Spartinivicinus marinus: one gene and its partner. The protein of the gene in region 1 interacts with the protein of each later gene in a pairwise test. Links are inferred from orthologs where the notes say so. Each region holds a gene or a part of one and is shown on either strand. Other genes may lie near its edges.

The links.
Region 2: the proteins of OQE68_RS19885 (region 1) and topA interact in binary tests that used the Escherichia coli proteins (3 or more experiments, as listed by UniProt). The link is inferred for Spartinivicinus marinus from one-to-one orthologs.

Annotation. Positions count from the first base shown.
Region 1 is NZ_JAPJZK010000001.1:4,437,494-4,445,730, reverse strand. Bases 2,281-5,076 are described here. They hold OQE68_RS19885 (YigZ family protein), read right to left. Parts: upstream 4,090-5,076; coding sequence 3,472-4,089; downstream 2,281-3,471. Other genes in these bases: OQE68_RS19875 (tetratricopeptide repeat protein), read right to left, coding at 4,754-5,076; OQE68_RS19880 (PilZ domain-containing protein), read right to left, coding at 4,215-4,568; sbcB (exodeoxyribonuclease I), read right to left, coding at 2,281-3,440. Outside these bases: OQE68_RS19905 (GNAT family N-acetyltransferase), read left to right, coding at 1-31; OQE68_RS19900 (substrate-binding periplasmic protein), read right to left, coding at 104-895; purU (formyltetrahydrofolate deformylase), read right to left, coding at 1,019-1,873; more of sbcB, read right to left, coding at 1,995-2,280; more of OQE68_RS19875, read right to left, coding at 5,077-5,170; OQE68_RS19870 (OmpA family protein), read right to left, coding at 5,406-6,380; OQE68_RS19865 (universal stress protein), read left to right, coding at 6,568-7,470; OQE68_RS19860 (S8 family peptidase), read right to left, coding at 7,475-8,237.
Region 2 is NZ_JAPJZK010000001.1:5,990,469-5,996,527, reverse strand. The notes cover bases 4-3,200. They hold topA (type I DNA topoisomerase), read left to right. Parts: upstream 4-336; coding sequence 337-3,000; downstream 3,001-3,200. Other genes in these bases: OQE68_RS26415 (DUF6586 family protein), read left to right, coding at 2,997-3,200; OQE68_RS26425 (DUF1653 domain-containing protein), read left to right, coding at 4-171. Outside these bases: more of OQE68_RS26425, read left to right, coding at 1-3; more of OQE68_RS26415, read left to right, coding at 3,201-3,524; OQE68_RS26410 (thioredoxin family protein), read left to right, coding at 3,610-4,119; OQE68_RS26405 (SMI1/KNR4 family protein), read right to left, coding at 4,167-4,793; OQE68_RS26400 (hypothetical protein), read right to left, coding at 5,010-5,216; OQE68_RS26395 (mannose-1-phosphate guanylyltransferase/mannose-6-phosphate isomerase), read left to right, coding at 5,505-6,059. UniProt on the Escherichia coli protein: Releases the supercoiling and torsional tension of DNA, which is introduced during the DNA replication and transcription, by transiently cleaving and rejoining one strand of the DNA duplex.

The DNA of each region.
Region 1 (8,237 bases):
TATATTTTTTCAACACCATATAAACCCATAGTAGTTTTTACATATGAAGACCTTTCATTAGGGACTCCTTCATTGTTTGCTATCATTGAAGGTGCCCTTTAGGCTACATCTCAGCTTTTTGAATCTGTAACGATTCGACATACTTGTTAATATATTGTCTAATTAGTCTATTTTTCTGGTATTTAATTATCAATATATTTACTTTTTCAGATAAATCACCCAGTAGCTTTTTTTTGGAGAATCCGAAATAAAGTGATGGATTCGTAACAAAATGAGGTGAATAAGTGATTTTATCTGAAAGCCCCAATTGAGTTAATAGCTGCAAGCTATGATAAAATCCATTTATCGTATAATCAAATTGTCTTTTATTATCAGCTAATAGAGTAAATGCTCTTTTCGATCCTTCCACTCGATATAGATTTAGATATTGCTTTTCATATCGACTGAATTTATCTCCCAGCACATAACCTAAACCAGTCACCCCATTTTTTCCTTTTAAATCATCCCAGCTTTCATATTCAAATTCATTACCTTTTCTCATGAAAATGGCTGTTGGGTCAGGGATAATAGCTATTGAGTAATCTAAGTAAGTTTCTCTTACTTGGCTCCTGTAAAGCCCTGCGATCATATCAATACGGCCATGTTTTGCATTATTCAATACCCTTTTCCAGGGAAATATACGATATTCTACTGGTATTTTTAGTTTTGCAAAAATATCTTTTGAGAGATCAATGAATACGCCCTTCAGCTCACCATTTTCTTCAAATGAAAATGGAAAGTAGTCAGGCAAGCCTGAGACTATTATTGTTTTTGCTGATTTGCTAGCTGTAGCCAATAAATCAGCTGAGAGACTAAGACAAACAAATACACAAAGGTATTCAATGAGTTTATTCAAGTTTTTATGCCTCTACCCTTTTTCTTACATTTTAGTCGAAAAAAGAGCGAGTGGCTCATGCATAAAATTGTTACCTTATTTTGCGCATGGAACACTCGAGGCTTTCAGTTCAGACAACTGCTTTTAAACAAAAACTACAGTTTTATTGTCATGAATGATAACACGGTCTTCTAAATGATACCGTAAACCATGAGCAAGCGCCGTTTTTTCACAGTCTTTTCCTAATCTCACCATGTCCGCGACTGTATCTCGATGGCTAATTCGTACTATATCTTGCTCAATAATAGGCCCAGCATCTAATTCCTCTGTGACATAATGGCAAGTAGCACCTATTAACTTCACCCCTCGTTGATGAGCTTGATGATAGGGCTTTGCACCAATAAAAGAGGGTAAAAAGCTATGGTGAATATTAATGATTTTACCAGCATATTGCTTACACACTTCGGGCGGTAAAATCTGCATATAACGAGCTAATACAATAGTATCAGCTTCATGTTCTGTAATTAGCTCCATAACCCGAGCAAAAGATTTAGCTTTATTATCCTTATCAACTGGCACATGGAAAAAAGGAATGCCATGCCACTCAACAATACTGCGTAAATCATTATGGTTAGAAATAACACAAGGTATTTCACAGTGCAGATCACCACTGTGCCAACGGTGCAATAAGTCAACCAGGCAATGCGCCTGCTTACTGGCCATCAAAATAACTTTTTTAGGGGCTTCTGAGTCGGTAATTTGCCATTGCATATTAAACTCATTGGCAATGGGTGCAAATGCTGTTTTTAACCCTTCAAGGTCAAACGGCAAAGAGTCTGCACAGATTTCATGGCGCATAAAAAACCAATTGGAGTCTGTGTCTGAGTGATGATTGGCTTCAGTAATTGAGCCATTATAAGTAGCTAAAAAATTACTGACTTTGGCAACAATTCCTACCCTATCAGGACAACCTATAACCAACCGGTAACTACGTGACATATTTGCCTCATTTCTAACGGACAGTGATTACTGCCTCGTACAGATTACAATCCAACTATAACCAAAAGGAAACGAATTATATTACCTGACCTATTGGTTAAGCAATTAGCATTTAAACACTTTAAGGGAGTTGCAGAGCTGCTTGCTTTTCATCTGCAAATTGCTGTAACTGCCTTAGAATAGTCTGCTCATGAGGGGTTTGCTTGGTAGACAAGAGAGCCCTGATTAATGCTTGCAGTTCTGATAAACAAATACTGCCTCCTGCACCTTTATTCAGTAACCGGGCTTGACACCAACTTTGCCAGCGTTGATCTTCTGACGCAGTCAGTGTTTCAGGGTAGTTGCGAGCCCGATAGCGAAATAACATGGTATCCAGCCGACTATCTTGAAACTGCCCCACCATATCCGCTAGCTGACTAGGCGGCAACGTTTTTAAGCGATTCATTTGGCTACGATCATAAGGGCTAAAGAAGCCACCACTATAAAGCATTAAGTCTGGGTTATCTGTTTGGGTCTCAGGCAGCTGATTAAATACTTCTGCTACTTTATCTCCTAATCCTGGTGCTTCTACTAATACTCGATGATGTTGTTTATAACTGTTTAAATCGATTTGCCAACGTTCCTGGTCAGCTGGCTGCAACACATTTAGTGGAGCAATAATCGGGCATTTATTAATATGAATCGTTTTAAGGGGAATCCGCTCTACCCCTGTCGACAATTTACTAGCAGGGGTAAATAAACGTTCGCGAATTTCTTCCACAGATAAGGTTAACAAGGGAGTAGGATCTACGCTTAAATCATAGACAATACGACCATTATTATTAGTTGGATGCTCAGCGAGAGGCATGACCACGGCCATACAACCACGATTAGCAGAAAACATCCCTGAAATATGTACAACTGGCTGTCCTGTTGAGAGATATTTTAACACCTGCTTTTTATGGCGAATGCTTAGCATAAAATTAAATAACTTAGGCTGTTTTTCCCGTAACAGCTTCGCCAGGGCAATCGTAGCTCTGACATCTGATAAAGCATCATGAGCCTGAGTATGAGCAATCCCATTGGCTTGGGTTAATAGCTCCAACTTAAAACTTGGCAAACCTTCTTCATTAATGGGCCACTCGATGCCTTCTGGCCTCAATGCATAAGCTGCGCGTACTACATCCAACAAGTCCCAACGACTATTACCGTTTTTCCACTCTCTGGCATAGGGATCAAAAAAATTACGATACAACAGGTGACGGGTCACTTCATCATCAAATCGAATACTGTTGTAACCTAATACACAGGTGTGTGCCTGACTAAACTGCTGATAAATTCTATCTGCAAACGCCGCTTCAGTTATCCCATGTTGATAAGTAGTTTGTGGAGTAATACCTGTAATTAAGCAAGCCTCTGGATTTGGCAACTGATCATCAGGTAGTCGACAGTAAAAGCTATCAGGAGAGCCTATTTCATTGAAGTCTTGATCAGTTCGAATACCCGCAAACTGTGCAGGCCAGTCTTTGGCTGGGTCAGCGCCAAAGGTTTCAAAATCATACCAATATAACGTTGGGGCTTGTGGCATTGGTTACTCGTTATTTCTCGTGATGAACAGGCTAGGTGATTTTAGCTTGCCCTTTACTTTTATTAGTGATGGCTGCTGTCATCAACTGTTTGTTTTCCAGCGGCAGTTGAATGGCCATCTCCACATGGTCGGTATATTGACAGTCGATAATAGTTCCCTGATATTCAGGTAATAAGCTTTTTAAAATGGGTTCAAAGGAGTACTGACAACTAACGGTTGCAGTAATACACGGCACTTTTAATATAGTTGGTAACTTTTCAAGTGCAGCTTGGGTTACTCCTGAATAAGCTCGAACCAAACCACCCGCACCGAGCTTGACTCCACCAAAATAACGCACCACCACTACAAGTACTTCACCCACTTTATGATGTTGTACTACATTAAGAATGGGCTTACCCGCTGTACCTTGTGGCTCGCCATCATCATTAAAAGCAATACTGGTTGCACCTTCAGGTGGACCTGCAACATAAGCCCAACAATGGTGTCGAGCATCTGGATAACGTATTTTTATTTGCTCTATCGCTGCTAGTGCCTGTTGGCGATCTTGAATACGCTCAACTAAAGCGATAAACCGGCTGCGCTTAACTTCATGTTCAACTGCAATCGATTCGGCAGGAATTGCATAGGTTGATTCCGACTGTTCAGACATAAGGGAAGATAACTATCAAATACCACTCAATGTGAATTACATAAGGGTATTCTACGGGGTTAGCCTGCAAAACTAAATAAATCGTTAAATAAAGCTAGCTCTTAAACTAAAGTCGGTCCTTAACGTTAATCTTTAAAGCTAAAGTAGTGTTTTAGTGACTCAACAATATCTTCAATCCCCCGATGAGTGTGGATAATTTCAAATCCTGAGTCAAAGTAGCGCTGATCTACATCCGCCTTACACCATAAGCAGACTGCAATAAAATCTATCACTCCAGCGTTGTTAGGTAATTTAATCAGTAGCTGATACTCAGCACCTGTCATAATGGGAAGCTCACTAATCAGCATCAGTCCCTGTGTGGATATGTTACCAATAAAGCCCATCGCCCTATCGGTATAACCATTATAAACAGTCAGGTATTCAGTCAGATGGTGGCGAGGAATTAGACGTTTTTCATGAGTAAAGCTATGATTTGCCATTGTTAGTAAACTAGTAATTTCGTTATCAGTTGCACCTCCCTGTATGAACAAGCTCAGTAGATATATCACCACTACAAACAAATCACATGCCATCCTGTAGCTTGCGAATTGCACAATCTTAGTAAAAGTGTAGTCGTAAGTAATAAAAGTTAAAAGGCGAGTGTTAACAAACGGACATTAAAATGTCACTTAGCATAAGGGCTTCTACCCACTTTGCCACCCGTTAATACTCTGATTCTGGCTTTGGCACGATAGGCATATTCAGATTGAGGGTATGTCTGCTGAATGAAGCGGTAAGTTTCGATTGCGTCCATATACAGGCCTTGTCGTTCTAAACACAGGCCTCGTAACATTGATACTTCTGGTTGTAAAAAACGCCGAGGCTGCGAGCGAATCATTCGATCAACCCGACTGAGAGAGTGCAAAGCGCCAACACAATTACCATTATCATAGTGCTGATATGCAAAATCTAGCTCTTGGTTAATTCGGTGTGAAGCACAGCCAGCCAGTAATACACCAGTAGTTGTTAAAAGAAAAAATAAAACAGCTGTACGGTAACGAATACCAGAACGGTTCCAGAGAGAGAATGCTTGCTTTACCATCGTTCGCCCTGTCGTCAATAGAAAATAGCCATGTCACCAATATCGACCTTGGGGCTTTTTTCTTTAATCAACAAGCGCTTTTAATAAACAAACTGGTTTTACAAAGAGTCATTAAGCAGGCTGTCGCTTAGTAGAATAACTATCCCTTTACGTCTTTAAATTAGCATGAAACAAGCAACATCAGCAGAAGCTGGTAAACAGGCCTATCACCTGCTACCAACTCAGCTTTAGGTTATTACTCAGAAACTACTTTTTGTACACGGTCAACCGCTTCAATGGTAGCAACAACCCGACGATTTTGCTTACGGCCCAGAGGTGTTCCGTTATCAGCAATAGGTTCAGCTTCCCCCTTACCAATAGAGGTCAAGCGATTACCATCAACCTGATATTGTTCAATCAGCGCTTCACGTACTGCATCAGCACGAGATTGAGACAACATTAAGTTATAGGTGTCATTACCAACTGAGTCAGTATGCCCTTCAATAGTGACATGCACGTTAGAGTATTTGCGTAAGAACTGAGCTGCTTTTTCCAGCTCGCCGTAATACTCAGGCTTAACCTCAGACTTATCAAAGTCAAACTCAACATTAAGCCTCACACTAACAGGCTTATCGACATAAATCGTCTTCGGCTCTGCTACTGGTGTAGGTGCTGGCGTTACTTTACGCGGCTTGCTGGTTTTAGTATCACCCAAAGCATATTTGAGTGAGAACATCCAAGCTGCATCGTTATCATCTTCATCAAGACTATGGTAACCACGCACATCGGTTCTTAGCGCCAATCGATCTGTTAACTCACGCTCAATACCGACGCCTACGCCTAGTAGTGTTTCCTCATCAACACCAGAGGTATTTGGGTCTAGCCTCATGTGAGCCGCGCTGGCTAATAGATAAGGCTTCCATTTACCTGTTGGGTTGAAAAAGTAAAGGCCATCTAGGTGATACCACTGACCATCAACTTCGTTATCCAAACCAGGGTCTTCAGTTTTTAAACCACCTACCCCTAATTGAAGGGCAGTACGTTCATTAAACTGATAACCAAAGTCCAGACTGTAAATTGAGTCATCCTCAAGGCCACGGTCATTATTAAAAAAGTATTTGCCCACCGAAGGAGCAACATACGCGTGGGGCTTAACTTGCTCTTCGGCGACTGCTGTATAAGAAGCCAGACTTAGAACAATACCCACTGTAATTAAATTCATTTTTTTCATTAAGCCAAACTCTCCATTGCACGAATAAATCGTCCGAGAGGAGTATATAATGACTTTTTGCAATAAAAAAAACTGAACCGATTAAAAACGGTTACCAAACAACCAAACCGTGAATCAAATCACTATTTTTTTATGCCATAATAATAAATACTTGTTTAGATAATCATTATAAAACAGCGGTTAACCAATGAATTTTCTCAATACACTACATTCGTCTTTTGGTTTGGTGCTATTGGATTGGCCATTTTTTTCTCCCACTTTTTTAAATAAAGCAATAACGACAGCAGCCTTACTTGCAGAAGACGTTTATTATGCTGTGATAACTCCTAAGCCGCTTAAGTACTTACCCTTACCAAACTACCAGCTCCCCAATAATAAGCAAGTTGAAGCAGAATTAAGACAGCAGATTGAACAGATTTGTAGCCGATTAAATATAAATAAAACTCATCATTACTGTGGGATTTTTCTCGGCATAGAAGGTGTACATCAACTAAATCAGGTCTGCCTAGATAAACAGATATCCATGATTTTCAAAGACCTCCATCCGACTCTCTCTTTTACACAACACTTAATGGCTTTAAACACCCTTCAATTAGCTAAAGAGGCCAATACATCCATATGGTTTATCACCCAGTCAACACCAAGTCGACGAGGGTTAGTTTGTGTTAGCAACGAGTCACATGATACTCAGCACGAAACATTAACTCACAAAATAATAGCCACCAGCAGTTGGTTGGCTAACTGTTTAACCATCAAGCTTGAGTTATTTCATGCAGTAACGCCTTTAGTCGCCGAATGGCTGGTTGACACAGATCTTACCCAACCTCATCAAAATGAAGTTAAACAACGACAAACTTACTTTGATCAGCAAGTTCACCAACTGCTAAGTTCCCTGCCCACAGATACATTTGCCATTACCTGTATACAAGGAGAACCTGATTATGTCATCAAACAGCGATTACAACAGCAAATTGTCGACTTACTTATTATAGGTTGGCTACCTCAAAACCACTGGACCCATGCAATGCATGGGCAGCTGGCTGAGCGATTTATCAAACAAGGTGATTGCGATGTCATTATTATAAAATAACGCGTTACTTTTGTGATACTAGTTTAGCGGTAGGTGTGTTGTTCAATACGGCAATACAATCTAAAACAGCAGCTTGTTTCTTTTTAGTGTTTTTTTGTAATTTCTTTTGAAACGTCGTATTAAAAATATTTTTAACTTTTTCGGTGTTAATATACGGGTTTTTTTCAGCCATAAGCGCAATACAACCCGCTACCGCGGGAGTAGCCATGGAAGTGCCTGAATCAATTTTTGACAAGCTGTCTTTATCCATTAGATCAAAATTTTCATTTGTAGAAATAATATTATAACCTGGTGCAAGCACTTCTGTATGAGCAAACCGTTGTTGCTCAGCAATGGTTTCTTTATTTTCCATATTCTCTTTATAAGCACCTACAGCAATAACATTGTCTAAACAAGCAGGAAAATCCTTAAATACACTAAACCCTTCATTTCCCGAAGCCGCTACCACAATAATACCTTTTTGAGTGAGCTTATTAATATACTTTTTTATCTCACGCGCAGGTCCTGTTGGAGGCACACAAGACCAACTGGAAAACGAGCGACTACCCAAGCTCATATTAATAATTTTAACGTCTTGTAATTCGGGATTACTATCTATCGCTTTAAGCGCTGCTGCAATATCAAAGTTAGACCCATTATTCGCTTGATGCAGCACCCTCAAATTAACAATATCAGCTTGAGGAGCAACACCAGTTGGCGCACCACCACTCAGTGGTTTAGCTGCTATGATGCCAGCAACATGGGTTCCATGATCTGCAGGGTTATTA
Region 2 (6,059 bases), 1.6 Mb from region 1 along the record:
TATGAAGTAATTGGGGTAGTGACTCATAGTGAAACAGAAGAAAAGATGGTGTTGTATAAAGCGCTATATGGTAAACAAGGCTTATGGGTAAGACCATTGGTATTGTTTTTTTCGTCGGTGATGGTGGATGGTGAACAAATTCCCCGGTTTGAATATTTAGGCGATAAATAAGATAGCTGCTATGTTGAGATTATTGTTACTGACAACACACTGCAATTGTCTTTAAGTCTAATTTACTTGCAGAAAGACAGAATACGTCTTATAAAGGCGCAAATTTTTGTAATTGAATTATCTTTTATGGATAAGTTTTGTACGTTTTGGATATAACAGGTCACCATGGGTAAATCACTAGTCATTGTTGAGTCACCAGCAAAAGCCAAAACGATTAACAAGTATTTGGGTAGTGACTTCATTGTTAAGTCATCTGTTGGGCATATTCGAGATCTTCCTACTAGCGGAAGCAAGAAGCCGGTTGATGCGAAAGCGCGAGCAAAAGCAGCGGCAGAAACCCGTAAGCTGTCACCTGAGCAGAAGGCAGTTTATAAAAAGCGCAAGGCTCGTGAGCAACTAGTCGCGCGGATGGGGGTTGACCCAGAAAATAATTGGCAGGCTAATTATGAAATATTGCCTGGCAAGGAAAAAGTCGTTGATGAGCTGAAACGGTTAGCTAAGAATGCTGACAAAATCTACCTAGCAACGGACCTTGACCGAGAGGGAGAGGCCATTGCTTGGCATTTGCGTGAAGCGATAGGGGGTGATAACGAACGCTACCGACGGGTTGTGTTTAATGAAATCACTAAAAATGCTATCAAAGAGGCATTTGAACACCCAGGCCAGCTTAATATGAGTCGGGTCCAAGCCCAGCAAGCCCGTCGCTTTTTGGACCGGGTGGTGGGCTATATGGTGTCACCGTTGCTGTGGAGCAAAATTGCCAGAGGCTTGTCAGCCGGTCGAGTACAATCAGTCGCTGTGCGACTGATTGTTGAGCGTGAGAACGAAATTCGCCAGTTTGTTCCAGAAGAGTTTTGGGAAATTCACGCTGACTTGAACACACCACGGCAAGAGGCGGTTCGCTTTCAAGTCACCAAACAGGCTGGCAAAAGCTTTCGACCTACCAATAAAGCGCAGGCAGATCAGGCGCTGGCTGTCTTAAATCAGGCTACGTATCAGGTTGCTAACGTTGATACGAAGCCAACGAGTACCAAGCCTAATGCGCCTTTTATTACGTCTACTTTACAGCAGGCAGCAAGTACTCGGTTAGGGTTTAGTGTAAAGAAAACCATGACCATGGCTCAGCGGCTTTATGAGGCTGGTTATATTACGTACATGCGTACGGATAGTACCAACTTAAGTGCAGATGCTGTTGCCGCTTGTCGTGATTATATTGTTGATAGTTATGGGAAGCAGTATTTACCTGAGCAGGCTAATTCTTATAGCAGTAAAGAAGGGGCACAAGAAGCTCACGAAGCAATCAGGCCATCTGATGTCAATAGCAAACCAGGCTCAATTAAAGGGCTAGAGCGCGATGCTGAGCGGTTATATGAATTAATTTGGCGACAGTTTGTGGCCTGTCAGATGCCGCCAGCTGAGTATTTAAGTACTAGTGTGGTAGTGGCAGCAGCTGATTTTGAATTACGAACTCGTGGCCGGGTACTGAAATTTGATGGTTTCACCAAAGTGCTGCCTCCTGTCAGTAAAAAGGGCGAAGAAGCTACTTTACCGATTATTAACGTGAATGAGGTGCTGGACTTGCTTAAGCTGGACCCCAGCCAACACTATACCAAGCCACCGGCTCGATTTACTGAAGCTGCATTAGTAAAAGAATTGGAAAAACGGGGGATTGGTAGGCCCTCTACTTACGCATCCATTATTTCAACTATCCAAGATCGAGGCTATGTCAAGCTGGAAACACGCCGCTTTTACGCTGAAAAAATGGGCGACATTGTAACTGAGCGGTTAGTGGAAAGCTTTCATGACCTAATGGATTATAGTTTCACTGCCAATATGGAAGGAGATTTGGACCATATTGCTGAGGGTGAGCTGGAATGGCATAAGCTGCTGGATAAATTTTATGCAAACTTCAGTAAAAAGCTAGCACTGGCTGAGTCTGACTCCAGTACTGGAGGGATGAGGGCGAATGAGCCTACCATGACAGATATTGACTGCCCCACTTGTGAACGCAAAATGCAAGTGCGTACGGCTAGTACAGGCGTATTTTTAGGCTGCTCAGGTTATGCATTACCCCCTAAAGAACGTTGTAAAACCACCATTAATCTGGTGCCTGGTGATGAAGCCATCCATGCTGATGATGATGAGGGTGAAGCTAAAGCCCTTCGAGCTAAGCACCGTTGTGATAAATGTGGTACTGCAATGGACTCTTATCTGATAGATGAAAAACGCAAACTGCACATTTGTGGTAATAACCCAGACTGCTTTGGCTATGAAATAGAGTTAGGGCAGTTTAAGTTGAAGGGCTATGAAGGGCCTGTGCTGGAGTGTGACAAGTGTAGTGCTGAAATGCAGCTGAAAACAGGGCGGTTTGGTAAATATTTTGACTGTACTAATGAGGCATGTAGTAACACTCGTAAACTGCTGAAAAGTGGCGAACCAGCCCCTCCTAAAATGGAACCTGTACCGATGCCAGAGCTGCGTTGCCAGAAAGTTGATGATACTTACATTTTAAGGGACGGAGCGTCAGGGCTGTTTTTAGCGGCCAGTCAGTTTCCCAAGAACCGAGAAACTCGGGCACCGCTAGTGAGTGAGTTGGTTCCTCATCGCAATGAAATTGACCCCAAATACCACTTTTTGATGGAAGCACCGCAACAAGACCCGGATGGTAATCCAACCATTGTGCGGTTTAGTCGTAAAACCAAGGAGCAGTATGTAATGACTGAAGTAGAGGGTAAAGCGACGGGGTGGCGTGCTTTCTTTAAGGATGGCAAGTGGGAAGAGCAGGTCGCTAAAAGTAGAGCTAAAACCAAAGTAGAGGCGGCAAGTTGAGGGGGAAGCTGCTGCTAGGTGAAAAAGTCATTCCTGACAAGGGAGATTTGCAAGCCTTAGTCAAGCAAAAACTTTATTTTGCTGCTGCTTTGTTGCGGCAATATCAGCAACTGTCTGATCCACTGCCTGGTGATCAAGAGGGATTATTACAAGCAGTTGCCTGGCATTTGGTAGCTGCTGTTAATGCCTTTAGTCATGAGCTAGGAGCAGAATATCAGATTCCCTTAGCTGCTCATTACCACTCGTTTGCTGAGCTAAATGATGAGCAACGCCAATCTGCACCAGGGCTAAATAGCTTGCAGCAGCTATTGCAGGAAGGTGATAGCTGGTTAAGCCGTTTGTATGATTATTTCAGTCGTGTAGAGGCCTTGCAGCCAACAACCTTTAGCCAACAAGGCCAGCCAGTAGGAGAACTGGCGCTGATTGCATCCAGCCAAGTGTCCTCTTTTCAAATGTTATCAGATTGCTATCAGGCGTTAGCTGATTTTATTCAGCATTGGCGAGAACAGTTAGTTGAGTATTAATCGCTGGCAGTTGTTATTTCGACAACTGTTGTATGGTATAGCTATATCGTTTTAATGACTGTTATTGGAAATGGAGGCCCAGTTTATGACCCGCTCACTTATTTTGTTTTTGTTTTTTATGAGTATGACCAACTCATTAATGGCTAAAGAACTGCCTTATGATCCTAAGGCTAATGCTAAGCAACAGTTAGCCCAAGCCCAGCTAGCAGCCAAGCAGCAAGATAAACTGCTATTGATTGCTTTTGGGGCTAACTGGTGTCCGGACTGTATTGCTTTGGACAAGGCAATCAGCAGAGGACAGCTCGCTGAACTGATTAAAACTCACTTTGTAACCGTTAAAGTGGATATTGGCCGCTGGGATAATAATATGGATATTGTGAAGGAATACGGCAACCCTGTTAAAAAAGGTATTCCTTCGATTGTCGTGACATCCGCAGATAATAAAGTGTTATTTGCAACGAAAGGTGGCCAACTGGCAACTGCGAGAAGAATGGGGTCTGAAAACTTCTATAGCTTTTTTACTTCGCTCAGTAAGTTGAAAACCCAAACCACAACGGGAGCAGAGGCTCAGTCAAAGGCCGTTCAGGAATTATAAATGTTTAAAACATGTAACGGTGTAAGCGTTGTAGTTTGATGACAGCCTTAGATGGAGTGGTCATCATAAACAACCAGCATGTGGTTATCTTCTTCTACATAAAAGCGCCCTTTACCCAGCCCTTCAGCATACTGCTTGAGGTAATGGGTAAGGGAAGAGGCTAACAGCTCTCGCTGAGCGATTTCATAGCAGTGTTCAAAAACCTGTCCAACAGTTCCTTGGTTGGTAGGGTTAAGGTCAACGAAAACGATGTTAAAACCTGGGTCACCCCCAATGGGAATCCACAGCGGGTCATAATTAAGCGGTTTGACTTCTGGACAGTGGGCTTGATAAACCGTAGCCATTTTTTGAAAGTCTTTACTGTTGTTAAGTGCTATATCATGCTCTAAATGATACTGGCGTTGATTCAGTATCTCCGATACAGAAAATAAATCACCATGGAAAGGTAAAATGCCGCAGGTACATAGGTGATGAAAAAAATTATCCGTTTTCTCACCGCTGACAGCTAACAGAAACGCCCGTAGGTCATTGGGCAGGCTAGTCCCTAGTTCAGCTTCCAATTGTTCAATTTGTTTTTGCGAGGCACCAGCATTTAAAGCATCTAAAAAGACGGGTTGGTTTACTTTAAACCACTTAAGGATTTGCTGCCAGTAACGTAATATAAGGTCCGCCATAATCTGCTACTACTGCTTTTGTTAATCCTAATTATTACGTTTTAGCTAGCAATTAGCTAGTTGTAGGGCTCTCCATTAGTTTTTATGGTTCACAAATTTATTGCAAACTTATAAATAACGGGTTTTACAAACGGCCTGCTTGTTTTAAAAGTATTTAAAAATCAGCCGATTACTGAAATCTCAGGTGTTAGCTGGGATCAGGGTCATTACGGTATTTTATTGAATCACTTCGCGAGCATGCCGCATTCGGCCTACCATGATGAGTTGTGATTTTAAGTTTCTCATTCGATCATTCAGGCGAAATGCTAGTGCTTTTTGTGCAGATTTAAAATTGGGAAAAACAACGAGCTCATCAACTGGGTCAGTGGTCAAGACAATATCGTAACTGTCTTCACTATCACAGGTGATTTTATAGTGATACATAACTGAACTCTGAACTGGCTGAAGTGCTAAGAAGGAAAGATTGTCATCAGACTAGGTTTAAATATAGGTCAGCCATGAGTCGATGCAAGTAATAAATAAAGAGTAGAAATGCCTGGAAAGTCATGTGGACTAGAGGAGATACCCTAGACTATAGAAATCTAGAACTTGTTATGCGGACACTAATTTATTTTTGCCATAACGTTATAAGGTTATTATTGCTGTTTGTTATCAAGATTTATAATGTCGTCATCCAGTTAAGCATAAACTCAATTGAATTAAGGACATTTCATGATAATTCCAGTGATTCTCTCTGGAGGAACCGGTTCTCGACTCTGGCCACTATCCCGTGAGCTTTATCCTAAACAGTTGCTTAATCTGGTTAATCCAGATGCCAGTTTGTTACAAGAAACGGTTAAACGATTGGTAGGATTTAAGGAAGTAGAGGCACCTGTTGTGGTGTGTAATGAAGAGCATCGTTTCATGGTAGCAGAGCAGCTCAGGCAAATAGCCCAGCCGGCAGAAAGTATTATCTTAGAGCCTATAGGTAGAAACACTGCACCCGCTATTGCAGTAGCTGCACATAAAGCGATGCAGCTTAGCAGCGAAGCAATATTATTAGTACTACCAGCAGATCACGCTATTCAAAAATTAGAAGCCTTTTATAAGGCAATTCTCTATGGTCAGCAACATGCCCAACAGGATCGACTCGTTACCTTTGGGATTGTTCCAGACCGTCCAGAAACTGGCTATGGCTACATTAAAGCGTCTGAATCACTTGGCTTTTCAGGCCATAAAATTGATTGTTTTGTTGAAAAGCCTGATCAGACAACAGCTGCAGGTTAT